Regions from separate parts of the Afifella sp. JA880 genome, predicted to be linked through region 2. Evidence: predicted binding sites of a transcription regulator. Region 2 holds the regulator's gene; each other region holds the start of a gene.
The links. The regulator LexA, encoded in region 2, represses DNA repair genes until DNA is damaged. The targets are predictions, from matches to a motif close to TGTTCNNNNTGTGTTCNG.

Region 1 (7,464 bases), on a different contig from region 2:
CGACAACATGGCCTTCGGGCTCCGCCTCGACAAAGGGGCCGGGCGCGATGCGGTGGACAAGCGGGTTCGCGAGGCGGCGCGCATTCTCCAGATCGAGCCCTATCTCGACCGGCTGCCGAAGGAGCTTTCCGGGGGCCAGCGCCAGCGCGTGGCGATCGGGCGCGCGATCACCCGGGACCCGGCGGTCTTTCTCTTCGACGAGCCCTTGTCGAACCTCGATGCGGCGCTGCGCGTGCAGACGCGCATCGAGATCGCCCGTTTGCACGAGAAGATGCCCGACACGACCATGATCTACGTGACCCACGACCAGGTGGAGGCGATGACGCTCGCCGACCGCATCGTCGTGTTGAACAAAGGCCAGGTCGAGCAGGTCGGCACGCCGTTGGAGCTCTACCACCGGCCAGACAATTTGTTCGTGGCGAAGTTCATCGGCTCGCCCGCTATGAACATTCTAGCTGCCACCTTCAGCACCACGCAGGATGGGCTGCGGGTCGCGCCTGAAGGCGGCAGAGACTTCACTCTCCCACGCCCCGAGGGGATCGCCATTTCACAAGGCCCTGGCCATCTCGGTGTCCGCCCGGAAAGCCTCCGCCTCGCGGAAGCCGGCGAGCACACACTGATCGAAGGCGAGGTGACGCTGGTGGAGCTTCTGGGCGAGGTCACGCTCGTCTACGTCGATATCGGCCGCCAAGACGATCCCGTGGTGGCGAAACTTGCAGGCGAAGTGGCGGTCGAGCGCGGCAAAAGCGTGCGTCTTGCTGCCAATGCCGAAGATTTGCAGCTCTTCGACGCAAACGGCCGGGCCCTTCGATACGAAGGACTGCAGAAAGCCGCCTGACCGGCCGTTTTTCGCGGACGAGCCACACGGGCGATCCCGCTCGGGCGAGGACGCATGGCGCCGCTCTCTTCTGCGGATGATCGCGGGAAGAGGTTCGAGCGCCCCTTTGCGACATCACTCGGCCTTTGGTTGCCGCGGCTTTTCCGCGGCTGCGCGCCTCATGCGGCCGCGGCAAGCAGAGACGCGCTCTGGCGGTAGCTCAAGGCCTCCGCCACATGGATGCGGCGCACCTTTTCCTCCTGGTCGAGGTCGGCGAGTGTGCGCGCGACCTTGAGGACGCGGTGGTAGCCGCGCGCCGATAAGCCCATCGCTTCCGCGGCATCGCGAATGAGACGGGCACCGGCCTCGTCTGGAGCTGCGACATCTTCCACCACGCGACTGCCGGCGCGCGCATTGATGCGCAGGCCCGGCAGGCCGCGGGACATATAGCGCTCCGCCTGCATCGCACGCGCCGTCGCCACACGCTCGCGCACGGCCGCACTAGGCTCCGCCTCGGCGGGTCCGATCAGATCGATGGCAGAGAGTGCAGGCACCTCGATCCTGAGATCGATGCGGTCGATCAAAGGCCCGGAGAGCCGGGCCTGATAGTCGGCGGCGCAACGGGCGCCGCGCCGGCAGGTGTGCCCGGGCTCGCCCGCCATGCCGCAGCGACACGGGTTCATCGCCGCAATCAACTGAAATTCAGCCGGGTAGGTGACCCGGTGATTGGCGCGCGCGATGACGGCCTCGCCGGTCTCCAGCGGCTGGCGCAGCGAATCGAGCACGGCCGGCGTGAATTCCGGCAATTCATCGAGGAAGAGCACGCCGTGATGGGCAAGCGACACCTCGCCCGGACGCGCATTGATGCCGCCGCCGACCATCGCCGCCATGGAGGCCGAATGGTGCGGTGCCCGATAGGGTCGCTGGCTCGACAGCCGCCCGCCGGCAAGTGTCCCGGCGATTGAGGAGATCATCGACACGTCGAGGAGCTCGCGCGGCGCAAGCGGCGGCAGGATCGAAGGCAGCCGGCTCGCCAGCATCGATTTGCCGGCCCCCGGAGGGCCGATCATCAGCATGTTGTGGCCACCGGCTGCGGCAATCTCCAACGCCCGTTTGGCGCTCTCCTGGCCGCGGATCTCTGAGAGATCGGGAAGGGCCTCGCTCGCGGCGCGAAGTGCGGGCTTGGGCTGAGACAGGACCTGACTGCCGGCGATGTGATTGGCAAGCGCAATCAGGCTCTTCGGCGCCAGAATGGCGAGTTCTTCACCGGCCCACGCAGCCTCCCCTCCGCAGGTGGCGGGGCAGATGAGCCCCTTCTTCAGCGCATTGGCGCTGATGGCGGCCGGCAGCACACCCGCCACCGCTTCGATGCGACCGTCGAGGCCGAGTTCCCCAAGCACCACGTGATCGCCGACGGCATCGGCCGGAATGGCGCCCATTGCCGCCATCAGGGCGAGCGCAATCGGCAGATCGTAATGGCTGCCTTCTTTCGGAAGGTCTGCCGGGGCGAGATTGACGGTGATGCGCTTGGCCGGAAGCGCGAGACCCGACGCATGAATCGCCGCCTGCACACGTTCCCGGCTTTCCGCCACCGCCTTGTCGGGCAAGCCGACAATGTTGAAGAGCGTGCGCCCCGGCGCGATCAGCACCTGGACATCGACGGGGATCGCCTCGACCCCGCGAAAAGCCACTGTCGTAACGCGAGAAACCATGATCCCCACCCCCGTTCTGATTGCAGAATGACTCAGCTTTCAGACGTTGACAAGAACGAAAAAGGAACGCGGCTCAGGAGGCGCACCTGTTGCGCAAGAGAAACAATATGAAACGCATCAGTCACTTCTTTGCGTTTCCAACCCAGCCGCCCTTGTCACGCCCATCTCTGGGGACTTTATGAAAAACACATGACATTCGCGGCGGATCGACGCTGCGCGTGCGAACAGGCGGCCGGGGCACATGGTCTGCGATTCGATTGAAAAGAGGCGCGCTTCGGAGCGCCTAAGGGCGTTTTTTGCGCCGGTTTGGGCGTTCGTCGCCGGACCGGAAACGATGCGCGCGCAAGCGGACCGGCGGTCCGAGGCGGGCACCGTCAATCTCAGCCAGGCGATCCCGTTTGCGCGCGGAGGCCGACGGCTCTGCTTTGTCGATCCCTCGCGCAAAGATCGCGGGATCAAGGTGCGGCGACCGGATTACACGCTCGCCGACCAGCGCCGGTCAAAGGCTGCATGGAAGCGTCTGCGACCGCTCGTGCGCTTCGACGACAACCGCCAGGACGAGCACATTTTGCGCCGCCTCGGTCAGGTCCGCGGCGAGGCAGCCTTCGCGCATGTGGCGCGGCAGTTCGGCTTCGTGCCGACGACCCTCGGGATGGGGCTCTCGGTGGAGCTCATTCGCGATGGCGACGGCGAGATCTCACGCACGCTCGAAAGCTATCTGACGATCCACGGCTATTCGCCGGAATGTCAGGCGGCCGTCGAGACGTTTTGCGACCATCTCGTCACGTATCGCGTGCCGACGCGAAAAATCATGTTGTGCAATGTTCTCGTCCAGGAAGACGTCGACGGGCAAATCCGCCGGCTCGTCCTCATCGACGATTTCGGCACGACCAATTATTATCCCTTCTTTCTGCGTACCGACGCCTCGCAAGAGCGCAAGGTGTTGCGCAAGGTCGACGATTTCGTCGCCCGCATTCACGGCTTTGTCGCCGGCGAGGTGATGCCGTCGGCCGTCTCGCTTCTCGTCTAAGCCAGACTTGAGGGCGGGGGTTCTGCCCCCGTCAGCCCGCGCAGCGCTGTTCGATCGCGTCCCACACCATCGCAGCCGCATCGATATCCGAAAAACGCTGCAGCTCGCGGATGCCTGTGGGCGAGGTGACGTTGATCTCCGTCATCACGTCGCCGATCACGTCGATGCCGACGAGGATGAAGCCGCGCGCCTTGAGTTCCGGGCCGATGCGGGCACAGATTTCCCGGTCGCGATCGGTGAGTTCGGCGGCGACGGCCTTGCCGCCGACATGCATGTTGGAGCGCGCATCACCCACCGCCGGGATCCGGTTGATCGCACCGGCGGGCTCGCCGTCGACGATGATGATGCGTTTGTCGCCCTTGCGGATCTCAGGCAGATAGCGCTGCACGACGAAGGGCTCGCGGAAGGTCGTCTCAAAAAGTTCGATCAGCGAGGACAGGTTTTCGTCCCCCTCGCTGATGCGGAAAACCGCGGCACCGCCATTGCCGTAGAGCGGCTTCAGGATGATGTCGCGGTGCTTTTCGCGGAAGGCGCGGATCGCCGCGATGTCGCGGGAGATCAGCGTCTCCGGCATCAGATCGGAAAATTCGGTGACGAAGAGTTTTTCCGGCGCGTTGCGCACATGGGCCGGATCGTTGACGACGAGGGTCTTCGGATGAACCCGCTCCAAGAGATGCGTCGCCGAGATATAGGCCATGTCGAAGGGCGGATCCTGGCGCATTAGGACGACATTGAAATCTTCGAGCCCGAGCTGCTGTTCCACCTCATCGAGCTCGTAATGGCGGCCGACTTCGTCGGCGACGCTCACCGCCCGCATGCGGGCAAAGACGCGGCCGGCTTCCATCGAAAGGTGCCGCGGCTCGTAATAGAAAAGGCTGTGGCCGCGCTTTTGCGCCTCCAGCATCAGCGCGAAGGTCGTATCGCCGCGAATATCGATCTGAGCGATCGGATCCATCTGCACTGCGACTGAAAGGGCCATTGGTCTCTCCGTTCTTATAGCTTCTGCGTTAGCCGCGCTTCATTCCCGATGCAATCAAGTGGCCCGATGCAATCGAGTGGCCGGAGGCAATCAATTGGGAGGGCGAAAGGCGTCCGCAAGATGCCGGGGCAAACGAAAAGGGGAAACGAGAACGAGATCGAAGCGCTGCGTGAACTCCATGGCGGCGGGATGCCGCGAGGTCCAAACGCTTGCGGCGGCGCCGATGCGCCTTTCGCTGCGTGGGGTGAGCGCCCAGTCTGCCGCCTCTCTTTCACCGCGAAGCTTCACCTCGACGAAGGCGACGGTGCGGCCGCGACGGGCAATGAGATCGATCTCGCCAAGTGGCGTCCGGTAGCGGCGTGCGAGGATCCTATACCCCTTCATCATGAGGAAGAGCGCCGCCGCCATCTCGGCCATATGGCCCTGTCGGTAGGCCCGGCGTCGCTTGTCGCTCATTCAGTGCCCCCTGTCTCTCACTCCTTGCCGAGCGACAGCGCACGCTGATAGAGCGCACGCCGCGGCAGGCCGGTTTCCTCCGCAACCTCGCGGGCGGCATCCTTGACCCCCATCGTGCCGAGACGCTCGGCGAGCATGCGGTCGAGATCGGCCTCATCGAAGCCTTCACCCGCCTCCCTGGGGGCTGGGGGCCCAATCACGACGACAATCTCACCTTTGTCCTGTTCGCCCGCCGCGTCGGCAAGATCGGCGAGCGAACCACGAAGGAACGTCTCGTGCAGCTTCGTCATCTCCCGGCACAGACAGACGGGCCGATCTCCGAGGATCTCTTTTGCGTCGCGGGCGAAAGCCTGGAGCCGATGCGGCGCTTCCAGAAGAACGAGGGCGAAGGGAAGATCGGCGAGCCGCCGAAGCGCGTCGCGCCGGGCTTTCTCCTTCGCCGGCAGAAACCCCAGAAAGAGCGTCGCCTCGGCCGAAATCCCGGCAACGCTCAGGGCCGCGGTGAGGCTCGAGGCCCCCGGGATCGGATGGACGGCAACACCATCGGCGACCGCACGCGCGACGAGCCGCGTGCCGGGATCGGAGACGACCGGCGTGCCGGCATCCGTGACGAGCGCCACGGCCTCGCCCTCCGCCATCAGCTTCACGAGGCGCTCGTCGACATCGGGATGGGAATGTTCGTGATAGGCGGTGAGGCGGCTGGTGATGCCGTAGCGCGACAGGAGTTTGCGGGTGACCCGGGTGTCTTCAGCCGCGATCACATCGGCCGCGGCCAGAACCTCCAGCGCACGGATGGTGATGTCGCCGAGATGGCCGATCGGCGTTGCCGTGACATAGAGGCCCGGCTCGAGATGCGGCGCCGTCAGTTCGTGGCCCCGCATGACGAAAATTCTATCTCTGTCTCCGGCCATTCTCTGCGGCTGCCCTTGAGACGGCGCCACGCGCCGCTTATGACAAATGCCTAGGATCCAAAAGGGTGCCTGGCAACCATTCCGGGCGGGAGAGACGACGTGTTCAGGCGAAATTTTTCGATGCCGAATGGCCTTTTCGGCTGGTTCGCGACAGCGCTCGTTTTCCTGTTTCTGGCAGGGTGCACCTCGATGTCGGGGAATGGCGGCGGCAATCTGCCGGTCGATCAGGGACCTGCCGCACCCACCGGAGAGGTCATCGGCAGCGGCACCACGCGGGTCGCCATGCTTTTGCCGCTGACGGCGACGGGCAATGCCGGCAATGCCGCACGGGCCTTCCGCAATTCCGCCGAGATGGCGATGAGCGACTTCCCCAACGTGCCGATCTCCCTCATCGTCTATGACACAGGCGGCACGCCGGCAGGCGCGCAGGCGGCCGCCGAAAAGGCCGTCTCGGAAGGAACCAAGATCGTTCTCGGACCGCTTTTCGCCTCATCGGTCAGCGCCGCAGCACCCGTGGCGCGCCGCGCCAATGCGCCGATGGTGGCTTTCTCGTCCGACACCGCGGTTGCCGGCCCGGGCGTTTATCTCCTGAGCTTCCTGCCGGGCTCGGATGCTGAACGCATCGTCTCCTATGCAGCGAGAGAAGGGCGGGAATCCTTCGCCGCGCTCCTGCCCAACAACGCCTATGGCACCGTCGTCGACGCGGCCTTCCGCCAGGCGGTCGCCAATGCGGGCGGACGGGTCGTCGCGATCGAGCATTACGACCTCAACGACACCGACATCCGGGCGAAGACGGCCGATATTGCGGCCATTTCCTCGCGCATCGATGCGCTTTTCATTCCGGACGCCGGCCAGGCGCCAGCCCTCATCTCGCAGGCGCTCGGCTCCGCCGGCAGCAATATCAAGCTTCTCGGCAGCGGCCAGTGGAACGATCCGGCCGTCCTCAACAATGGCGCGCTCGCCGGCGGCTGGTTCCCGGCGCCGACGCGGCGCACCTTCGACGGGTTCGCCGCACGCTACCGGGCGGCCTATGGCTCGGAGCCGCCGCGCAACGCGACGCTTGCCTACGACGCCACGGTTCTGGCGGCCGGGCTGGTGCGGCAGAATCCCAACGACGCCTTCTCTGCCAGCCTTCTCACCAATGCGAACGGTTTCAACGGTGTCGATGGCGTCTTCCGGCTCAAATCGGACGGCACCAATCAGCGCCAGCTCGCCGTCTACGAGGTCACCGGCTCGGGCGCGCGTCTGATCGACGAAGCCCCCCGTTCCTTCTCCGGCGCCGGCGGTTTCTGATAGCCGAAGATTGCGGCATGCGGCCCGCCGGGCTTGGCGGAGCGGCCCTTTGGCCGCAATGCCTGCAATTTTAACTGTCTTTTAGAATATGTCGCGACGCCGCGGAGCAAGCTTCGCATAGTAGACGGGGTTTCTTCCGAAAGAAGGATCGCGCCATGGATGCGGCCGGCACAGCGACCACCTCAGCACGAACGCGCGTCGCATGGGTCGATGTCGCCAAGGGGTTTTGCATCATCATGGTGGTGATGATGCATTCGACGCTGGGG
Region 2 (7,464 bases):
GCACGCTGTATCCGCGAGGCCGGCATCGGCTTCATGTTCGCGCCGAACCATCATGCCGCCATGCGCCATGTCGGTCCCTCACGCGTCGAAATCGGCACGCGAACGATCTTCAACATCCTCGGACCCCTTGCAAATCCGGCGAAAGTGAAGCGCTACATGCTCGGGGTTTACTCTAAGGAATGGGTCGAACCCATTGCCAACGCGCTAAAAAATCTCGGCGCGGAAACGGCATGGGTGGTGCACGGCACCTATGGGGATGCCGGCGGCATCGACGAGGTGTCGACCACCGGACGCACCTATGTCGCGGAGCTCAAGGAAGGGCATGTCCGCACCTTCGAGGTCCATCCGCAGGATTTCGATGTCAAAGAAGCGCTGCCGGAGGATCTGAAAGGCGGCACGGCAGAGGAAAACGCGGCCGCCCTGCGCGATCTTCTCGACGGTGAGCTCGGTCCTTACCGCGATGTGGTCGTTGCCAATGCCGCAGCCGCTCTGATCGTCGCCGGCAAGTCCGAGCTCGTCGAGGAAGCCGCCGACATGGCCGAGGAATCGATCGATTCCGGTAAGGCAAAAGCTGCGCTCGAAGCGCTCCTGCGTGTCTCCAACGAAACGGCCCCAGCCTCGTGAACGACATCCTCAAGAAAATCGAAGGCTACAAGCGGCAAGAGATCGAAGCCGCGGAGGCTGCCATCCCGCTTCAGGAGCTCAAAGCCCGCCTCGCCGATCAGGAAGCGCCGCGCGGTTTTCTGGCCGCTCTGCGTCGCAAGGCAGAGGCAGACCAGCCTGGCCTCATTGCCGAGATCAAAAAAGCGAGCCCGTCAAAGGGACTGATCAGGCCGGATTTCAATCCGCCTGAACTTGCACAAGCCTATCAGGACGGCGGCGCCGCCTGTCTTTCCGTTCTGACCGATGCCCCGTCCTTCCAGGGGGCGCCAGAATTTCTGACCTCGGCACGCGCGGCCGTCTCCCTGCCGGCGTTGCGCAAGGACTTCATGTTCACGCCCTATCAGGTGGCTGAGGCACGCGCCTGGGGGGCGGACTGCATCTTGATCATCATGGCTGCGGTCTCCGACGATGAAGCAAAAGCCCTCGAAGACAGCGTCTTCGAATATGGCATGGATGTGCTTATCGAAGTCCATAACGAGCCGGAGCTCGAGCGCGCGCTCACCCTCGCTTCGCCGATGATCGGGATCAACAACCGGGATCTGCGCAGCTTTCACACCGATCTGACGACTTCCGAACGGCTTGCGAAACTGATTCCGGAAGATCGGCTAATTGTCGGAGAAAGCGGTATTTTTTCGCCTGCGGATATCGCTCGCCTGAAAGCCTGCCGCATCCACGCCTTCCTCGTCGGCGAAAGCCTGATGCGCTCCGACGACGTGGCCGAGGCAACCCGCCGGCTCCTCGCCTCGCCGGCTCCGCAGGCCGCCAAATGAAAGATCACCTCACCCATCTTTCCGACGATGGGCGCGCGGAAATGGTCGATGTCGGAGACAAGGCGGTGACGACGCGCATCGCCGTCGCGAGCGGAAGCGTTCGCATGGCGCCGGAGACACTGCGCCTCATTCGCGAGGGCGACATGAAGAAGGGCGACGTCATCGCGACCGCGCGTATTGCGGGCGTGATGGCTGCCAAGCGCACTTCCGATCTCATCCCGCTCTGTCATCCTCTGGCTTTGTCGAAGATCGCCGTCGATATTCTGCCCGACGAGAAGCTTCCCGGCCTTCGGGTGCGTGCGATGGCACGTGTGGATGCCAAGACGGGGGTCGAAATGGAAGCGCTCACAGCGGTTTCCGTCGCCTGTCTCACCATCTACGACATGGCGAAGGCCGTCGACCGGGCCATGACGATTGGCGATATTCGCCTGGAGGAGAAGAGCGGCGGCGCTTCCGGCGATTGGCGTTCCGACCCATGAGCCTGATTTCGGTCGAAGATGCCGTTGCCCGCATGCTCAAAGGCGTCACGCGCCTCGGGGAAGAGAGTGTCCCCCTGACGGAAGCACGCGGCCGGGTGCTTGCGCGCGATCTTGCAGCGAGACGTAACCAACCGCCGTTCCGTGCGTCTGCGATGGATGGCTATGCCGTACGCGCTCAGGATACGCCCTCAGGCGCATGGCTGCGCCAGATCGGCGAAGCACGCGCGGGCTCCCATTTTGCCGGAACTCTTGGCATGGGGGAGACGGTTCGCATCTTCACCGGAGCGCCTGTCCCCGACGGGGCCGATGCCATCCTCATTCAGGAAAACGCCGGCGCCGACGGCGACCGCATCGAGGTTCTGGAGCCGGTGGCGGCAGGCCGGCACATACGCGCCGCGGCCTTCGACTTCCGGGAGGGCGAGACGCTTCTTCATGCCGGACGCCGGATCGGGACGCGCGAAACGGCGCTTGCTGCAGCGATGAACCATGCAATCGTTCCGGTACGCCAGAGGCCAATCGTGGCCATCCTTTCGACCGGCGACGAACTCGTCGAACCCGGAGAAGAGCCAGGCCCAGACCAGATCGTCTCCTCGAACGGCGTGGCGATTGCCTCGATGGTTGTGGCCTGTGGCGGTCTCGCACGCGATCTCGGCGTCGCCGTCGACGACAAACAGGCGATTGCCGATGCTGCAGCAGGCGCGGCGGATGCCGATATCCTGGTGGTGATCGGTGGCGCCTCGGTCGGCGACCACGATCTCGTCCAACCGGCGCTCGCCGAGCAAGGTCTCAAGGTCGATTTCTGGCGGGTCGCCATGCGGCCGGGCAAACCGGTCATGTTCGGTACGCTCGGGCGCACCCGGGTGCTCGGCCTGCCCGGAAACCCCGTCTCCGCCCTCATTTGCGCACTCGTCTTTTTGAAGCCTCTTATCGGGGCGATGCAGGGTGCCGAAGGCGGCGAGCCAACACGCCTGTTGCCACTTGCAGCAGCGTTGCCTGAGGTCGGCAACCGCCAGCAATATCTACGGGCGCGCTTCGTTGAGTGGCAGGGGCGGACAGCCGTCACCGTCGCTGACGAGCAGGATTCGTCTCTTCTTGCGACGCTTGCCCGTTCGGACGCCCTCATCATTCGCTCTCCCTTTGCTCCAGCGGCCCGGGCCGGCGATGTGGTTGCCGTCATCGATCTCGCGCAAGCCCTCTCGTAACCTCCCGCACGGCCCCCAAGACTTGTGGAACACGCCATGAACAGGTAGTGTGCGTTCGTGATTTGTACACGAGACGCGACTCGCATCGCGAGGGGACGGCAATGCTGACAAAGAAGCAGCTCGAGCTTCTGCTCTTCATCAATGAAAGACTGAAGGAATCGGGCGTGCCGCCCTCGTTCGACGAGATGAAGGACGCGCTCGATCTGAAATCGAAATCCGGGATTCATCGCCTCATCACCGCCCTGGAAGAGCGTGGCTTCATCAAGCGGCTGCCGAATCGGGCACGCGCGCTGGAAGTTCTGCGCCTCCCCGATGCGGTCAATCCGAGTTTCGGGCGACCGCAGCAGCGAGGCTTCACGCCGAGCGTAATCGAAGGCCGGCTCGGCAAGGCGCCCCAACCCGTTGAGGAAGAAGCCATCGAAGAGAGTGAGCGAGGCGCGAGCGTCCCGGTCATGGGGCGGATTGCGGCCGGCGTTCCGATCTCCGCCATTCAGAATCAGAGCCATTCCATCGTCGTGCCGCCGGACCTCCTTTCGAAGGGGGAGCATTTCGCGCTCGAAGTGCGCGGCGATTCCATGATCGAGGCCGGCATTCTCGACGGGGACACCGTGGTCATTCGTCGTCAGGACAGTGCCGACAGTGGAGATGTGGTGGTGGCGCTGATCGACGACGAAGAGGCGACCTTGAAGCGGCTGCGCCGCAAAGGCGCATCGATCGCGCTTGAGGCTGCCAACCCCGCCTACGAGACCCGCATCTTCGGTCCGGACAGGGTCCGCATCCAGGGTCGCCTCGTAGGGCTTTTGCGCCGCTACTGAGCGCTTCTCAGCCTTTCTGGCCTCGACGTCATTTGAGTGCCGGCGACCCCTGCCACGGTCGCCGGATGGATGGGCGCGATGTGCGAAGGTCAAGGTGCGGAGCCACACCGTCCGGGGGGTTGATTTCCATAAAGAGAGCGTGCGCTCCATGGGTGGCGAGCGCGGTGCGGTCGATGACGATGCGCGCGGCGCAATCTCTTGGTGCGCGCAGCTGCGTGACGATAATCTCGACGCGACGACAATCTTCCGAAAAGGCCACCGGATCGGTGACGCGCGAAAGGGTCAGTCCTTCGGGCATCTCCAGAACGCAGGCTTCGGCGTCGCAACGAAAGCCTGAGGTTCCCGCGGCTTCCGCCTCGCCCTCCCGCCAGACATCGTCAAGGAAGGAGCCTTGCCGTGCACCGACGATTTGGAGGTGTCCGGCGACGTCACGGGCAGCAACCGCCCTCCCCGCCTCATCCACCAGAAGGTCGGGCCTGGCGCCGAGAAGCCATGCAAGCAGCGCCCCCAGCAAGAGTGGTGCGACGCCGTAGAGGCGCAGCTGCGAGCGCCAGAGGCTGAGCCACAGAAGCCCGCCGCACATCAGAATGAGCGCGATCGCGGGAAACGGCGGGACGATAACGGTGGCGCCCGACAATGACGCTACGAAATGCGCCGAAGCGAGGACGAGATCGATGCCCCAGGCCATGACGGTCAACGGCACGGTTTCCAGACCGAACGGCATCGCAATCAGGCTGATGAGCCCCGCCGGCATCACGATGAGCGAGACGAGCGGCATCGCAATGATATTGCCGAGGAGAGAGTAGGACGCGAGCCGTCCGAAATGGAAAGCCGCGAACGGCGATGTGGCGAGACCGGCGACGAGCGTGGTCAAGCAGACGGCACCGATCGCCACGACAGGCCTGCGGAGAAGCCGCGAGAGCCCGTGGGCGGGTTCAGCAAGATCCTGGCGCGGACGGTCGCGCCAGGCTTCCCAGGCTGCCACCAAGGCGGCGACGGCCAGAAAGGACATCTGGAAGCCCGGTTCGAGCACACTCTCGGGCTGGAGCGCGACGACCACGAAAGCTGCAATCGCGAGGTTGCGCAGTGAGAGAGCGGGACGATCCAGAAAAACGGCCGTCAGCATGACCGCAAGCATCACGAAGGCGCGGATCGTCGCCACGTTGCCACCGGAGATCGACAAATAGAAGGCGCCGACGGCGAGTGCTACGGCCGCTGCGATTTTTCGAATCGGGAGAACGAGCGCCATATGTTCCGACAACGCCAGCACCGCACGCACGAGCCAGAAGGCCGTGCCGGCAATCAGCATCATATGCAGGCCCGAAATCGCGAGGATATGCGCAAGCCCCGCGATCCGCAGAGCGTCGACGTCCGCATCCGCGATCTGGCCACGATCGCCGACGAGAAGTGCTGCCGCGATTGCGGCGGGCGGGCCTGCCACCGCGTCGGTGATCCGCTCTGCGATCGCTCGGCGGATGGCCGCAATCGCCAGGAACACATGGACGCCGCTCGGTGGTTCGACGACCGTCAGAGTGCCGAAGACGAAACCCGACGCGCCGATCCCATCGAAAAACGCCGCCCGAGCAGGATCGTAGCCCCCAGGGATCGCCGGGCCCGGCAGCGGTGCCAGCCGCGCCGCCCCCTTCACCCTTGCGCCAATCGGCGGCAGATCGGTGCGCAAGGTGAGCCGGACCCTGTGCGGCGTCTCTTCGGCCGAAAGACGCTCAATGCGCACCTGGTCGAGGACGACCCGCGGCGTTCGTTCAGCGCGGGTTTCGACAGCCACCACCCGGCCGGTCACTTCAGTGCTCAGCGGATGTTGGAGCACCGGCGCGCGAAGGCTTTCAACGCGAAGCTTGCCTGCGGACATCCCGGCCAGAAAACAGGCGAGGAGCACCAACGGATAGGCGCCGCCACCGCGCCACCACGCGAGGCATGCGGCACTCGCCGCAGCCAGGGCTGCGGGCAGAAGCGCGGAAAGCAAAGGCTCGCGCGGCAAAATGAAATAGGCGGCCGCGCCACAAGAAAAGCCAACCGCCAGGAAGAGAAAGCCGCGCCGCTCCTCGAAATCGCGGGCAGCCAGTGCTCTGAGATGCGCGGTGTGAGACGCCACGCCGTAGCGGAAGCGCCTGAGCCGGCCAGGCGGCACGAAGCCTTCGATACGGCGATCGTCCTGCGAAGGCCGCTCCCCATCCGCCGCGCTTGACTGTCCGCCGCTCGGTTCCATGCTTGCAAGCACCCGGCGCTGTGGCTAGACCGAGGCCATCTTACACGCGGGCCGGGCATCCACCAATCGCCCCGCCCTTTTGCCAGCCAAAACCACCATGTCATCTCATCCGATTACCCGCTTCGCTCCCTCGCCAACCGGCTTTTTGCACATTGGCGGCGCACGCACGGCGCTCTTCAACTGGCTCTATGCGCGGGGCCGCGGCGGTAAAATGCTGCTCAGGATCGAGGACACCGATCGCCAGCGCTCGACCGATGCCGCCATTGCGGCCATCCTGGACGGGCTCTCCTGGCTCGGCCTCGATTGGGACGGTGAACCGATCTCACAATTCGCCCGCATGGACCGCCATGCCGAGGTGGCCTGGCAGCTCGTTGAGAGCGGCCACGCCTATCGCTGCTATGCCTCCCAGGAAGAGCTGGCGGAGATGCGCGAGACGGCACGCGCCGAGGGTCGCCCGCCCCGTTATGACGGGCGCTGGCGCGACCGCGATCTGTCCGAAGCGCCGGAAGGTATCAAGCCGGTCATCCGCATCAAGGCTCCGCAGGACGGAGAGACGGTCATCGAAGATCACGTTCAGGGCCGCGTCACGTTCCCGAACCGCGACCTCGACGATTTCATCATCCTGCGCTCGGACGGAACGCCCACCTACATGCTGGCCGTCGTCATCGACGATCACGATATGGGTGTCACGCACGTCATTCGCGGCGACGACCATCTCACCAATGCCGCCAGACAGGGCATCATCTACGAAGCGCTCGGATGGCAGGTGCCGCAATGGGCGCATATCCCGCTCATTCACGGTCCGGACGGCGCCAAACTCTCCAAACGTCATGGGGCGCTCGGCGTCGAAGCGTATCGGGCGATGGGCTACCTGCCCGAGGCGCTCCGCAACTATCTCGCACGCCTCGGCTGGGGCCATGGCGACGAGGAGATCTTCTCCTCCGAGCAGGCGACGGAATGGTTCGATCTCGACGCGATCGGCAAGGGCGCGGCGCGCTTCGACTTCGTCAAACTGCAAAATCTGAACGGCCATTATATCCGCCAGGCGGACGACGAGCGGCTCGTTGCCGACATGCTCAAGATCCTCCCCGAGATGGAGACGCCGCCGGCATTTCCCGCAGAGTTGAGTGCGGCGCAGCGTTCGCAGCTCATGCAACTCATGCCGGGTCTCAAAGAGCGTGCGAAGACGCTGGTCGAACTGGCCAACAACGCGGCCTTCCTGTTTGCGGCGCGGCCATTGACGCTCGACACCAAGGCAGCAGGCCTTCTCGACGACGATGCTCGCCGTCGCCTCGGTCTTCTGCGCGA
Region 3 (7,464 bases), 1.4 Mb from region 2:
CGCGAGCGCGCCGATGACTGGAGCGGGACAGGCCAGATCTTCGGCGAGGTGAGCTACGAGACCTCGCTCGCCGCTCTTGCCATCGAGCCCTTTGCCGGCCTCGCCTTCCTGCATGTCGATGGCGACGAGATTTCGGAGTCGGGAGACTTGGCAGGGCTTGCCGGAGATCTGGAAAGCCAGAACCTCCTCTTCTCCACGCTCGGCCTGCGCGCCTCGAGCCTCTTCACGCTTCCCGGCGGCCGGCTTGCCGTTGTCGCCGGACATGCCGGCTGGCGCCATGCGGAGGGCGACCTCGCACCCGCGGCAAAACTCCGTTTCGTGGCCGGCGGGCCGGGCTTTGCGACGCAAGCCGCGCCGGTTGCCGCCGACACGGCGCTTCTCGGGGCCTCGCTCTCCGTCGCGGTCGCCGAAATGGCGATGCTGTCCTTCTCCTACGACGGCGAGTTCGCCGCCGAAGGCCACCGCCACGATTTCAACGGCAGTTTTTCGATGCGGTTTTAGAGAGGGGCGTTTCCGCCGAACGTTCTTGCCGGGCGTTCCTGGGGGAATCGGCCAGGGCGCCAGAGGCGTCAGCTCAGTCCTCAGGCGGCATATCCCTCCAGCCGCTCCGCCGCATGGCTTTTGAGCCAATCGGCGAAAGCCTCCGGCGGCAGGGGCCGGGAAAACAGATAGCCCTGGCCTTCATGGCAGCCCGCCTCGATCAGAAAATCGGCGACATCCTGCGTCTCCACGCCTTCCGCCACCACCCGGTAGCCAAGCGCACCGGCCATATGAATGAGGCTCTGCACCAGAATGGACCCCCGGCTTCCCGGCTCCAGCTTGCGGATGAACGTCTGGTCGATCTTGATGATGTCGGCCGGGAAATCATGCAGATAGGAGAAGGTCGAATAGCCGGTGCCGAAATCGTCGATGGCGCAGACGACGCCGAGCTCGCGGATGTCGGTCAGGTTCTTCACCACGCGGCGGCGGTTGGAGATGAAGGTGCTCTCGGTGAACTCGATCTCCAGGCACGACGGCGAGACGCCGTTCTCGGCAAGCACGCTGGCGAGACGGAGACCGAACTCCTCCTCCTCCAGATTGGCGGCTGAGACGTTGATGGAAACGCGCAGATCGTAGCCTTCGTCGCGCCAGGCGCGCAGCTGGGCAATGGCCCGGAGCTTCACCCACGACGTGAGCGGACGCATGAGATCCGTCTGTTCGGCGAGCGGGATGAATTCGGCCGGGGACACGGACCCGTATTCGGGGTGATCCCAGCGCAACAGAGCTTCGGCGCCATAACACCGGCCGGTCTTCAAATCGATGCGCGGCTGGTAGACGAGCGACAGCTCTCCGTCACCGCCCCTCTCCAGAAGCTCGCGCAAGGCGGCGATCAGGGCATAGCGGCGTTTGTGCTCTTCGTCGGTCGCCGCCGAATAAATACCGACGACCCGGTCGCTTTCACGGGCGTCTTGCGCGGCGTGATGCGCGGCGCGCAGAACGTCGCCGGCCTTGACCTCGCCGAGGATGAAAGGGGCGATGCCGCAGGCCATGTGGCTCAGGCTCGCCGCTCCCCTGCCACGACTGAAATCGGCGAGCATGTTGAGCCGCTTGACGAGTTCGACCTCGACCCTTTCTTCGTCCGCATCGCCGATCACGGCGAGAAGCTGGGCTCCGCCCACATGATAGACCGTATGGCCCTCGATCTTCAGATTGCGCACGCCCTCGACTGACAGGCGCATCAAATCGTCGAGATAGGTCGGCCCCAGAACCCGCAACGCCTGGACGATCTGGTTCGGCGGCGCAAGATCGAGAAGGATCGCCAGCCGCCGCTCGCCGGCAAAATCGCGCGCCAAATCCTCGAGATTTTCCGTGAATTGCTGGCGGTTGGGCAGGCCGCTTACCGGATCGATGCGGCCGATGGCATGCTGCAGCTCGATCTGGGTCATGACCATGGCGGCAAGGTCGCGCAGCGCCTTCTCGTCGTCCTTCCCAATCTCACGGGGAACCGTGTCGAGGACGCACATGGAGCCGAGCGTAAAGCCCTCTTTGGTGACGAGCGGCGCGCCGGCGTAAAAGCGCACCCCGTTTTCGACGAGCACGCCCTTGTTGAAGCGCGGATCCTCGGCGAGATCGGAGACGACGAGCACGTCGCCCGAGCGCGTCACCTCAGCGCAAGGGGCATGCTCGCGCGGAATTTGAGGGCCACAGCCGACCCGCGACTTGAACCATTGCCGATCGACGTCTGTGAGAGAAACCGCCGAAATCGGCGTCTCGAAAAATTGCGCAGCAAGGCGGGTGATGCGGTCGAAGTTTTCGCTCGGCGCCGTATCCAAAAGATTGAGCTCGCGCAGCGCGCGCAGACGTGCTTCTTCTTTTTCGTCGGCAGCCATATGGATGCTTCATTTCCGCCTTGTGACTGATCAGAGACTTAATATTTCAATAAGTTGAAAATCGCTTAGCAGTCGGCCCGCGCCTTTTCTGCATCTTCGCCTCCGAGAACGTCCGACGCATGGAATAGTTCATAGCCAGCTTCACATTCTCGTCATCTGAGCTTTTGCGAAGCTTTCCAGAGCGCTTGGCAAGATGAGAATTCTTCCATCTCGCATCCGCTCCCCCCTCCCCGCGCCCTCATCGCCGCAGACGCGTCTTGACTCTCTTCGCCATCTCGGGAATCCATAAGAACAAAATAGGAACATGATCCCATCGCTATGGTCGGAGCACAACACGACAAGGAGTCCGGCGCGGGCTGGCGCGCGGCCGTTCTCAAAGAGCTGCGCCGCGAAGTCGGTGCGCTGGAGGCCGGGGCCCGCCCGGATGCGCCGGCGCTCGCCTTCGAGGCGGAGGCCATTGATGCGCATCTGCCGGAGGGGGGATTGCGGCTTGGCGCCCTGCACGAGATCTGGGGCGGCTCTGCCACCCCGATCGACCGCCACCCCGCGGAGGGAACACAAAAAACTGGGGCGGCCGGGATCGAAAAGATCGGCGGGAACGGCGGCGCGGAAGACATCGCGGCCGCCACCTTGTTTCTCGCCGGCCTCCTCGCCCGTCTCTCCGGCCCCGTTCTGTGGTGCCTCAAGGCCCGCGATCTTTTTACCCCGAGTCTTGCAGCCGCCGGTCTCGATCCGGACCGGGTGATCTATGCCGAAACCTGGCACGAGCGCGACGTGCTCGCCGCCATGGAAGAGGGGCTGCACCATCCGGGGCTCGCTGCCGTCGTCGGCGAGGTGGCGCGGCTCGGTCTCACCGCGTCGCGGCGCCTGCAGCTTGCCGCCGAAAGCGAGGGCGTGACGGCCTTCACGCTTCTGCGGCCGCATCGCCAGACGGGGGCGGAGCCGACGGCCGCTGCAACACGCTGGCGGATCCGCTCCGCCCCCTCGCTGCCGCTGATGTCATCGTCTTCTGCCGCCCATCCTGTCGCCGGCATCGGGCGCGGGCGCTGGCGTGTCGATCTCATGCGCTGCCGGGGCGCCGATCCGGCGAGCTTCATCACGGAGGCCTGCGATGGCACGGGTCGTCTCGGTGTATCTGCCCTTCTTCGCGACGGAGCGGATGCGCCTCACCTCGACCGATCTGCCGCCTGAGGCGCCGCTCGCCTTGACGACGCGCATCGGCGCCCAGCGCCTTGTCGCCGCCGTCGATGCGACCGCCCTGGCGCATGGGCTGAAGCCCGGCATGGCGGCGACGCAGGCGCAGCTGCTCATGCCGGGCCTCACCTTGCGCGACTACGCACCCAGGGCCGACGCCCATGGCCTTGCGAAACTCGCCGCCTGGTGTCTTGCCCGCTACAGCCCCGTCGTGATGCCGTCCCCGCCGGACGGGCTCCTTCTCGATGTCACCGGCTGCACGCATCTTTTTGCGGCCAGGACAGAAGGGCAGAGCCGCAATCTGGACGAAGGCGAAGACAACCTCCTCGCCGATCTCGCCGCCCGTCTCGCCCGCCGCGGTCTGACGGCAAGGCTGGCGCTTGCCGGAAGCGTCGGCGCCGCGCATGCGCTCGCCCGCTTTGCCGCACCCGACTGCACCCGCATCGCCGAAACGCAGAGCCTCAAAGGCGCGCTCGCTCCCTTGCCGGTGGAAGCCCTGCGCCTTTCGCCGGAGACGACGCAGGCTTTGCGCCGGCTCGGCTTTGAGCGGATCGGCGACCTCATCGGCATCAAGCGTGCACCGATCACCCGCCGCTTCGGCCATGACGTGTTCCTGCGCCTCGATCAGGCGCTCGGCCTGTCGCGCGAGCCGCTCGTCCCCCTCATCCCGTCCGAGCTCGTCTCAGCAAAACTCTCCTTCGTGGAGCCGGTCATCACGGCGGAGGGGCTCGCCCAGGCGGTGGAGCGTCTCTGCGTGGATCTCACCGCCGTCCTGGAGGCACGCCAGCACGGAGCCCGGCGGCTCGACCTTCACGTCACGCGGCTCGATCGCAGCACCGGCATCGTCTCGGTGCGCATGGCAAAGCCCAGCCGCGCGCCAGAGCATATGGCGCGGCTCATCTGCGAAAAACTTGCCGGCCTCGATTGCGGCCTCGGCGTGGAGAAAGCCCTTCTCGCCGCCCCCCTCACGCGCCCGCTCCTGCCCGAGCAGATCGCCTCGGAGCTCTACGGCCGGCCGCAGGAGCCCGATCTCTCCACCCTCGTCGACCGGCTCGCCAACCGGCTCGGCGCGGGCCGCATCTACCGCACGGCGCCCGTCGAAAGCGACTGGCCGGAACGCTCGGTGCGCCGGGTCGCGGCTCTTGCCCCGAAACCCAGGACGGAGACGCCGCGGCCGGAAAATTGGCTGCGCGACTGGCCGCGGCCGGCGCGGCTTCTGGCCGATCCGATGCCCGTCGAAGTCATCGCGCTTCTGCCCGATTATCCGCCGGCCCTCTTCATCTGGCAGGGGCGCCGCCACCGCATCTGCCGCGCCGACGGGCCGGAGCGGATTTTCGGCGAATGGTGGCGGGCGCCCGGCGAAATCGCGCTCGCCCGTGACTATTTCCAGGTCGAGGACGAGGCCGGCCAGCGCTTCTGGCTATTTCGCGAGGAAGCGGGCAACCGCTCGCCGCGCTGGTATCTGCACGGCTTCTTCGCATGAGCGCCGCCCCTTACGCCGAATTGCAGGCGACCTCGAACTTCTCCTTCCTGCGCGGCGCCTCGCATCCGGAGGAATTGTTCGCCGAGGCGGCGCGTCTCGGCCTGCCGGCACTGGCGCTCACCGATCGCGGCTCGCTCGCCGGCATGGTGCGCGCCCACCAGGCCGCGAAGACGACGGGCGTGCGCCTCATCGTCGGCTGTCGGCTCGATCTCGCCTGCGGCATGCCTCTCCTTCTCTATCCGCGCGACCGGGCGGCCTATGCGCGGCTCTGCCAGCTCCTCAGCCTCGGCAAGAAACGCGCCGGCAAGGGCGCCTGCTTGGTCACGGCGGAGGAGGTGGCGGCCTTCGGCGAAGGCCAGATGGCGACCCTCATTCCGGACATGGCGGATGCGGAACTCGCCGCCCGGCTCGCCTGGCTCAAAGAGACCTTCGGCGCCGATGCCTCGCTCGCCCTCACCTTGCGCCGCCGGCCGAACGATGCGGCGCGTCTTGCCGCGCTCGTCGCCATGGCGGAGCGGGCCAAAGTGGCGCCGGTCGCCACCAACGACGTCCTCTATCACGCGCCGGAGCGGCGCATCCTGCAGGATGTCGTCACCTCGATCCGCGAAGGCGTCACCATCGACGAACTCGGCTTTCGCCGCGAGCCCTTCGCGGAACGCCATCTGAAGCCGCCGGAAGAGATGGCGCGGCTTTTCTCCGCCTACCCGCAGGCGCTCGCAAGAAGCCTGGAAATCGCCACCGCCTGCCGCTTCTCGCTCGACGAACTCAAATACCAGTATCCGGCGGAGGTCTCGATCCCCGGCCTCACGCCGCAGGAGGCGCTCACCAAACTCACCTGGGAGGGGGCGCAATGGCGCTTTCCGGACGGCGTGCCGGAAAAAGTCACGGCTCAGATCACCCATGAACTTAATCTCGTCGCGGAGCTCGATTACGCGCCCTATTTTCTCACCGTCCATTCCATCGTGCGCTTCGCCCGCTCCAAGGGCATCCTCTGCCAGGGGCGCGGCAGTGCCGCCAATTCCGCCGTCTGCTTCGCGCTCGGCATCACCTCCATCGATCCGGAGCGCAACGATCTCCTGTTTGAGCGCTTCGTGTCGCGCGACCGCGGCGAGCCGCCCGACATCGACGTCGATTTCGAGCATGAGCGGCGCGAGGAGGTGATCCAGTGGATCTACGAAACCTATGGGCGGCATCGCTCCGCGCTCTGCGCCACCGTCATCCGCTACCGCTCCAAGGGCGCGGTGCGCGAGGTCGGCAAGGCGCTCGGCCTCACCGAGGACGTCACGTCAGCCCTTTCCTCGCAGATCTGGGGCTGGAGCAAGGAAGGCGTCGAAGAGCGCCATGTCGCCGATCTCAATCTCAATGGCAGCGATTACCGGCTCCAGCTCACCTTGAAGCTCGCCAAGGCGCTGATCGGCTTTCCGCGGCATCTGTCGCAGCATCCGGGAGGCTTCGTCCTGACGGAAGACCGGCTCGACACGCTCGTTCCGATCGAACCCGCGGCGATGGCCGACCGCCAGATCGTCGAATGGGACAAGGACGACATCGACATTCTAGGCTTCATGAAGGTCGATGTTCTGGGGCTCGGCATGCTCGGCTGCCTGCGCCGCGCCTTCGATCTTCTGAAGGACCATTGCGGGCGCGATCTCGACATCGCCACCGTCCCGGCGGAGCAGCCGGAAGTCTATGAGATGATCGGCCATGCCGACACGATGGGCGTCTTTCAGATCGAAAGCCGCGCCCAGATGGCGATGTCGCCGCGCCTCAAGGCGAAAAACCTCTACGATCTCACCATCCAGATCGCCATCGTGCGTCCGGGCCCGATCCAGGGCGAGATGGTGCATCCCTATCTCCGCCGCCGCGAGGGCAAGGAGACGCCGTCTTATCCGACGCCGGAATTTCAACGCGTTCTCGGCAAGACCCTCGGCGTGCCGCTCTTCCAGGAACAGGCGATGTCGCTTGCCGTCCATTGCGCCGGCTTCACGCCGTCTGAGGCCGATCAGCTCCGCCGCTCCATGGCGACCTTCAAATTCACCGGCGGGGTCAGCGCTTTTCGCGACAAGTTCATCACCGGCATGTGCGAGCGCGGCTACGATCCGGACTTCACCGAGCGCGCCTTCAAGATGATCGAAGGCTTCGGCTCTTACGGCTTTCCAGAAAGCCATGCCGCCTCGTTTGCGCTTCTCGCCTATGCGAGCTCCTGGGTGAAATGCCACCATCCGGACGTTTTTCTCGCGGCGATCCTCAACAGCCAGCCGATGGGCTTTTATGCCCCCGCCCAGCTCGTGCGCGATGCGCGCGCCCATGGCGTCGAGGTGCGGCCCGTCTCCGTCAACGACAGCCGCTGGGATGCCACGCTCGAGCCGCTCGAAGGCGTGGAGGGCCGCTTTGCCGTGCGGCTCGGGCTGCGGCTTGCCA
Region 4 (7,464 bases), on a different contig from region 2:
CTGCCATCCCGGCGTCCGATAGGCGGAATCGAAAGGCTCCATCCGCTCGAAGCGTGAGCCGCCGTAGCCGCCCGACCCATAATGACCGGCGCCGCCATAGCCGCCGTAGCTTGCGGGTTCGGCAACTTCGACGTGGTCTTCCGGCAGATCGTCGATGAAGCGCGAGGGCAGGGTGGACTGCCACAGGCCATGAACGCGGCGATTGCCGACGAACCATATGGTGGCGTGGCGGCGGGCGCGCGTCAGTCCGACATAGGCGAGACGGCGTTCCTCTTCGAGGCCGGCCTTGCCGCTCTCGTCGAGGGCGCGCTGGTGCGGGAAGAGGCCTTCCTCCCAGCCGGGCAGATAGACGACGTCGAATTCGAGCCCTTTGGCCGAATGCAGCGTCATGATGGAGACGGCTTCTTCCGTCTCGCCACCCTCGGTGTCCATGACCAGCGAGACATGCTCCAGGAAGCCGCCGAGGGAATCGTATTCACCGAGATTGTTGACGAGTTCCTTGAGGTTTTCGAGCCGGCCCGGAGCTTCCGGCGAGCGGTCGCGCTGCCACATCTCGATGTAGCCGGATTCCTCCAGGATGATTTCGGCGAGTTCCGGATGCGGCGTGTGTTCCAGCATCTCCGACCAGCGCGCAAAGTTACGAACCAGATCGCCGAGTGCCTGGCGCTGGCGCGGCTTGATCTCCTCGGTCGCCGCGAGCTCTCCGGCCGCCGCCAGAAGCGGGATGTCACGACTGCGCGCATGTGAATGGATGAGCTGGATGGTGGCCGCGCCGAGGCCGCGCTTCGGCGTGTTGACGATGCGCTCGAAGGCGAGCCCGTCGGCCGGATTTTGCGTGACGCGCAGATAGGCGAGCGCATCGCGGATTTCCATGCGCTCGAAGAAGCGTGGGCCGCCGATGACACGATAGGGCAGGCCGAGCGTGACGAAGCGGTCTTCGAATTCGCGCATCTGGAAGGACGCCCGCACCAGGATGGCGATCTCATTGAGAGAGATGCCCTGGCGCTGCTTTCGTTCGATGTCTTCGCCGATCGAGCGGGCCTCTTCGGAGGAATCCCAGCCGGAGGCGACGAGAACCGGCGCGCCCATATCGTCGGTTGCCGGAAACAGCGTCTTGCCGAGACGGCTCTCGTTCTGGGCGATGAGGCATGACGCGGCTGCGAGGATATGGCCTGTCGAACGGTAATTGCGCTCCAGGCGGATCACCTTGGCGCCGGGAAAATCGTGATCGAAGCGCAGGATGTTGGCGACTTCGGCGCCGCGCCAGCCATAGATCGACTGATCGTCGTCACCCACGCAGCAGATATTGGCGCGCTCGCCTTCCGGGCGCTGGGCCAGGAGGCGCAGCCAGAGATATTGTGCGACGTTGGTATCCTGATACTCGTCGACAAGAATGTAGCGAAAGCGCTGCTGGAAGCTTTCGAGAACATCGGGATGCTCGCGAAAGAGCCGCACGCATTCCGTCAGAAGATCGCCGAAATCGACCGCATTCAGCGTCTTCAGACGCTCCTGATAGGCGGTGTAGAGCTCGCGCCCGCGCCCGTTGGCAAAAGCGTAAGCGTCGGAATCCGGAATCTTGTCAGGCGACAAGCCGCGGTTCTTCCAGCCATCGATGAGATTGGCGAGCTGGCGGGCGGGCCAGCGCTTATCGTCGAGACCGGCGGCCTGGATCACCTGCTTCATCAGCCGGATCTGATCGTCGGTGTCGAGGATGGTGAAATCGGAGCGCAGGCCGACGAGTTCGCCGTGGCGGCGCAGGATCTTGACGCCGATCGAGTGAAAGGTGCCGAGCCACGGCATGCCTTCCGTCTGCTCACCGCCGATCAAGGCGCCGATCCGCACCTTCATCTCGCGTGCGGCCTTGTTGGTGAAGGTGACCGCGAGGATCTGCGAGGGAAAGGCGCGGCGCGAGGCGAGGATGTGGGCAATGCGCGTCGTCAGAACCCGGGTCTTGCCGGTGCCGGCGCCGGCGAGCACCAGAAGCGGGCCTTCGGTCGTCTCCACCGCATCGCGCTGCTCGGGATTGAGGCCTTGCAGGTAGCGCGCGGGAGCGGAGACCTGCCCCGCCTGGGCGCGAGCAGCGATGCCACCCGGCCGCGGCGCGGGCGTTTGCGGGTCGAACAAGGGATCGTCGTGTCGGTCGGCGTTTGAATGGGTCATCAGGTTTCGATTCGCTTAAGCCCAAGATAGGGCAACGATCCCTGTCTTGCGAGGCGATGGCCGGGCTGCGGGATTGTACTATTGTTCTTGTCTCGTTCTCTGCGTCTGCCGACCAAGTCGCAAGGGGGCTGTGCAAAAAAATGCGTATTGCTTGCCGTAGCTGTTGCTCATGATCGAGCCGTGAGGATGGGGCCGGCGAAACTTCCGAGCTTCTTCGTCGGCCCACTTCCTGCGAGGTTGAGGGCTTGGGGGGAGAGATATGCCTGTGGAACTCGAAGGGGGATGCTCCTGCAAGGAGGTGCGTTACCGGCTGACATCGCGGCCGATGTTCGTGCATTGCTGTCATTGCCGGGACTGCCAGCGGGAGACGGGCAGCGCTTTCGTCCTCAACGCGCTCATCGAGCGCGACCGGATCGAGCTTTTCAAGGCAGAGCCGATCATCGTGACGCTGCCGACGGCGAGCGGGCTTCCTCACGACGTCTATCGCTGCCCGAACTGCCAGATTGCGCTCTGGAGCGATTACGGACGCCGCGGAATCTTGAGCTTCCTGCGGGTCGGAACGCTCGATAATCCGCATGTGCTCGCGCCGGACGTTCATATCTATACGCGCTCGAAGGTCCCGTGGCTCGAATTGCCGGCGGATGTCCCGGCTTTTGAGGAATATTACGATCTCGAGGAGGTGTGGCCGACCGCCAGCCTGGCGCGCCGAGATGCGCTTCTCAAGACAGCCTAGCGAACTGATCTGCCTTCCTCTGCATTGGGATTGAGAAACCCAAGAGCGGAGACATCGCATGGCAACGCACGATCTCGATCTCAGCGTCGCAGTCGAATCCTACGATTTTGAACCTTCGAGCGGCATTCCCAACAGCAAGCTGCCGACGCTCGTCTATCGCGGAGGTCTCGACGAGCCGGTCCGTATGGCCGGGGCGGCCGACACGATCCTGAAGCGGAATATGTGGCAGGGCGTGTGGGTCTGGTCGATCTATCCGTTCTGGCATTTCCACACCAAGGGGCATGAAGTGCTCGCCTGCGTGTGCGGCTCGGCCCGCGTCGGCCTCGGCGGCGATGACGGCATCGAAACCGATATCAACGCTGGCGACGTGATCGTCATTCCCGCCGGCGTCGGCCACAAAAAGCTGTCGGCAACGGAGGATTTTTCGGTCGTCGGCGCTTATCCGCCGGGGCAGGAGGGCGACATCACCAAGCCCGAAGAGATCGATTTCGAGGAGGCCAGGAAGAAGGCCGCAAGCGTGCCGCTTCCCGACACCGATCCCATCTATGGGCGGGAGGGTCCGCTCTTTCAGTATTGGAAAGGCGGTGCAGCGGAGATGGGCGCGGACGCCCCTGCGGAGCATGAAGAGCCCGCCGAAGGCGAGGAGGCGCGCGATGCCTCTGACATCAATGAAGAGACGCGCGACACCGACAAGTCTGGCGCGACCAGCGAGAAATAGAACGAAGCTTGAGCGTCAGCCGTTCGGCGGAGGCAACGCTCCGAAAAAAGCCGGGCTCAAAGAAAATGCCGCCCGCATGGTGCGGACGGCATCGTTCAAACCCGAATAGGGGTATGGCTTAGTTCGACTGGGCCGGCTCGCCGGTCGCCGGGGCACCGCCGGTGCTGGTGCCCATGCCGCCGCTTTCAGTCTGCGACTGCTGGGCCGCGGCATCAGCCTGCGCCTTCTGGTCGTCGAGGTCGACGAAGTCCGGAGCGGCTTCAAGCGCCTCCTTCGAGCCGTCGATCACGAGGTGCAGGTCGCCATCTTCATCGGTCTGCACGTCGATTTCACTGAACTTGATAGCGACATCTTTCTCACCGATGCCGAGGAAGCCGCCAACGCCGATGATCGCGCCGTCAACTCCGCCGTCCTTCGTGAAGAGGAGGTCGTTGATGTCGCCCACCGCCTCGTCGCTCTGATTGTAGACCGTTTGGCCGATATAGCTGCTCGCCTGGATCTGGTCTTCGCTCTGCTCGGTGAGGAAGACGGACGAGTCCATCGGCTTTGCGGGAGCTTCAGCGGTCTCGCCGGCCGGCGCGCTCATGCTGTCGTTCGGCTGCGCTTCCATCTCGCCAGCAGGCGCCTTGTCCTGGCTTGCCGGCTGTTCCGCCATCGGCTGGTTGGTGGTGTCAGTGTCATTCGACTGCGCCATCGCGCCGGTCACCATCATCGCCGAGATGGCCGTCGTTGCCAGAAGCTTCTTCAACATTCTCACTCTCCCTTTTGGGGGCTTGCCTGGGTGGCGGCTTGCCCCGTGTGTGTAGTGGGATTGGAATGCCGTGACGGCTAAAGGGTTCGTTCAAATAACGTTGCGAAAGCCGCACAAAATGTGATCGCTATTTCAGGAACCATTTTGGCGCCGCCTCTCACTGTCCGGCCGCTTGACCTCCGCTCCGCTGAGGCGGGACATGCCGGAAGATATGGGTCTGCGCTCTGGACCGCGGACTGATCGCTGTGGCGACGTGCAAACGATGGCGCATGGGAGAAGGCCGGTTCGCAGCCTTGACCTTGCAGCTTGCTTGGGTGCAGGAGACGGGGGCTTCCCGGTGCCCGCGACAGATTAACCTCTTGTTCTTCTCAGTGTGACGCTCCGTTCGGAAGCGGCACCCGAGATGGAAAGAAGCGAGATCGTGACCGACACTTCGGCCGAGGCGAAGCCGACAAATTCAGCGCCAGTTTCCGCGTCCGGTGCGGAAGAAGAGAGCCAGGAGCGTGTCTTGAGCGCTCCCGCATTGTGTGTGGTCGCGTTCACAATCGGTGTGGTGGCTGCCGTTGGCGCCGTGCTTTTTCGCTACATGATCGCCTTCGTCCACAATCTGGCTTTCAACGGGCGTATCAGCTTCTTTTATGACGCCAACCATTTCGAGGCGGCGAGCGTCTGGGGCCCGTTCGTTATTCTCGCGCCGATCATCGGCGGCCTCATCGTCGTCTTTTTGGTGAAGACGTTTGCGCCGGAGGCCAAGGGTCACGGCGTTCCGGAAGTGATGTACGCCGTCTACCACAACAACGGGAATGTGCGCGGCGTCGTGGCGATCGTGAAATCGATCGCCTCCGCCATCTCGATCGGCAGCGGCGCCTCGGTCGGACGCGAAGGGCCGATCATCCAGATTGGCGCGTCCTTCGGCTCGACGATTGCGCGGACGTTGAAGCTGCCGCGCTGGCAGAAGATCACGATGCTCGCCGCCGGCGCCGGGGCCGGCATCGCGGCCACGTTCAACACGCCCCTTGGCGGCGTGCTCTTTGCCGTCGAACTCCTGCTGCCGGAGGTGAGCGGACGCACCTTTCTGCCGGTCGTCGTGGCGACTGCGACGGCAACCTATATCGGCCGGATCGCGCTCGGCCTCGATCCGGCATTCTTCGTGCCGCTTTCGGCCGTCGATCCCCAGCATGCGATCAATCTCGCCGAGCTCGTCGGTTTTGCGGTTCTCGGTCTCCTTGCGGGCGTCGCCTCCTGGGCGTTCATCCGCTTCCTCGCCTTCTGCGAGGATTTCTTTCCGAAGCTGCCGGGCAACGATTACACGCGCAACATCATCGGCATGACGCTGATCGGGCTGCTCGCCTACGGCTTTTTCGTCACGACGGGGCAGTACCACACGGCCGGTGTCGGCTATGCCACGATCCAGTCGATCGTGAGCGAGAGCAATTACAGCTACACGCTCTTCCTTCTCGTCGCCCTGTTGATCGGCAAGCTGGTGGCGACGAGCGTCAGCCTCGGCGCGGGCGCCTCTGGCGGTGTTTTTTCTCCGTCCCTCTTCATCGGGGCGACGCTCGGCGGCGCCGTCGGCGCGCTCGGGGCGTGGCTCTTCCCTGGCGAGGGCTTCAACATGGCGGAATTTGCCGTGGTCGGCATGGGCGCACTCGTGGGCGGTGCGACCGGCGCCTCGATGACGGCGATCGTCATGATCTTCGAAATGACGCGCGACTATAATGTGATCGTCCCGCTGGTCCTGGCGGTGGCGCTGTCGGTCGGCGTGCGGCGCTGGTTCATTGCGGCCGACATTTACACGATCAAGCTGCGCAATCGCGGCCGTCCGATTCCGTCGGTGCGGCACACCAATATGTATCTGGTGCAGCAGGCGCGCGATCTGATGAATCGCAATTTCGTCGTCCTGCCTGCGGCGACAAGCGTGCGGGATGCGATCAAGCTCGTCGGCGAGGAGGGTCAGCGCAGGCATGTCGTCGTCAGCGAGGATGGCCGGATCGTCGGGTATGCCCGCTTCGGCTCGGTGCTCTATGCACCGTCGATCCGAGCCGATCAGACGCTCGCCGACATCATCTCCGACGATTTCGTCGTCGCGCCGGAAAACAACATTCTCAATTCCATCATCACGCGTATGAACCGGCGTGCGCGCTCCTTCGCGATCGTGGTGCGGGCCGGCGTGGTGGTGCCGCGTCCGGAGGATGTCGTCGGTATCATCGATTCTCCGGAGATCGCCGGGGCGGTCATCCGCAACCACTATTCCTGATCGCCTGACAAATTGATTCAGCCCTCGATCCCAGAGGGCTGATCCGTCAGCGTTTATCGAGAGTGATCGCGGCGCCCACACTTTCCGGCCAGGGGAGTGTCCGGTGGGCCGCGAAGGTGGCTTCGACGTTTGCCCGAATGTCCGGCGGGAAGGCGGCGGCTCGGCGTGCGGCCATGTCCACATGCAGATGCAGCTGTTCGCAGGTCGCGGCGAGGAACCCGTCTTCGGCGTGGCGGAGCTCCATGTAACTGCGCAACCTTTTGTCGTCGGCGGAGAGGAGCTGCCAGGTCGCGGCGACTTTCGCGCCGGCTTTCAGTTCGCGCAGATAGCGCACATGCATTTCGACCGCGAAGAAGGAGGCGTTATGCGCCTGCCGGTAATCGGGGCCGAGGCCGAGCGCTTCGAAGGCTTTGTCGATGCCGCGATCGAAAAGCAGGACGTAATACGCGACATTCATATGGCCGTTGTAATCGATCCAGGCGTCTTCGACGGTCTGTGTCGTCGCCTGGAACGGAGCCTCAATTGTCCTGGACATAAGCCACCTTTTTTCGCATTGCAGGGGATAGTCGCGCCGCCCGAGAGCCAGCGCGGCGACTTGTTATGCTTTCAACAAGCTTGAGGATTTGCTCCGGCATCGGGAGCCGAATATGGCCATCGCAGACGCGCTTTCTCGCAACGAAGACGGTATTGCTACCGCGCTTGGTATTCTCGCACAGCGTTTCGGGGAGCGCTTTTCCACCTCCGCCGCGGTTCGTGAGCATCACGGCCACACCACGACGTGGATCACCAATCAGCCCCCCGACGGCGTGGTCTTCGTGCATTCCACCGAAGAAGTCGCCGAAGTG

Region 1: the regulator LexA is predicted to act here: its motif matches at 2,581-2,598, upstream of NYQ83_RS15830 (YifB family Mg chelatase-like AAA ATPase).
Region 3: the regulator LexA is predicted to act here: its motif matches at 2,657-2,674, upstream of NYQ83_RS08135 (ImuA family protein).
Region 4: the regulator LexA is predicted to act here: its motif matches at 2,243-2,260, upstream of NYQ83_RS09330 (ATP-dependent helicase).

Annotation. Positions count from the first base shown of each region.
Region 1 is NZ_JAOANH010000003.1:590,926-598,389, reverse strand. Features, by position in the region: gene NYQ83_RS15835 (ABC transporter ATP-binding protein) at 1-838, shown strand, start outside; gene NYQ83_RS15830 (YifB family Mg chelatase-like AAA ATPase) at 997-2,529, opposite strand; gene NYQ83_RS15825 (PhoP regulatory network YrbL family protein) at 2,864-3,559, shown strand; gene gshB (glutathione synthase) at 3,591-4,538, opposite strand; gene NYQ83_RS15815 (YraN family protein) at 4,629-4,994, opposite strand; gene rsmI (16S rRNA (cytidine(1402)-2'-O)-methyltransferase) at 5,012-5,875, opposite strand; gene NYQ83_RS15805 (penicillin-binding protein activator) at 6,005-7,198, shown strand; gene NYQ83_RS15800 (acyltransferase family protein) at 7,354-7,464, shown strand, end outside.
Region 2 is NZ_JAOANH010000001.1:367,157-374,620, forward strand. Features, by position in the region: gene trpD (anthranilate phosphoribosyltransferase) at 1-624, shown strand, start outside; gene trpC (indole-3-glycerol phosphate synthase TrpC) at 621-1,433, shown strand; gene moaC (cyclic pyranopterin monophosphate synthase MoaC) at 1,430-1,912, shown strand; gene glp (gephyrin-like molybdotransferase Glp) at 1,909-3,114, shown strand; gene lexA (transcriptional repressor LexA) at 3,216-3,929, shown strand; gene NYQ83_RS01825 (ComEC/Rec2 family competence protein) at 3,958-6,156, opposite strand; gene gltX (glutamate--tRNA ligase) at 6,254-7,464, shown strand, end outside.
Region 3 is NZ_JAOANH010000001.1:1,728,227-1,735,690, forward strand. Features, by position in the region: gene NYQ83_RS08125 (autotransporter domain-containing protein) at 1-501, shown strand, start outside; gene NYQ83_RS08130 (putative bifunctional diguanylate cyclase/phosphodiesterase) at 582-2,369, opposite strand; gene NYQ83_RS08135 (ImuA family protein) at 2,688-3,560, shown strand; gene NYQ83_RS08140 (DNA polymerase Y family protein) at 3,481-5,046, shown strand; gene NYQ83_RS08145 (error-prone DNA polymerase) at 5,043-7,464, shown strand, end outside.
Region 4 is NZ_JAOANH010000002.1:227,750-235,213, reverse strand. Features, by position in the region: gene NYQ83_RS09330 (ATP-dependent helicase) at 1-2,160, opposite strand, end outside; gene NYQ83_RS09325 (GFA family protein) at 2,420-2,893, shown strand; gene NYQ83_RS09320 (cupin domain-containing protein) at 2,952-3,611, shown strand; gene NYQ83_RS09315 (PRC-barrel domain-containing protein) at 3,730-4,362, opposite strand; gene NYQ83_RS09310 (chloride channel protein) at 4,784-6,619, shown strand; gene NYQ83_RS09305 (thioesterase family protein) at 6,666-7,154, opposite strand; gene NYQ83_RS09300 (FAD-binding oxidoreductase) at 7,267-7,464, shown strand, end outside.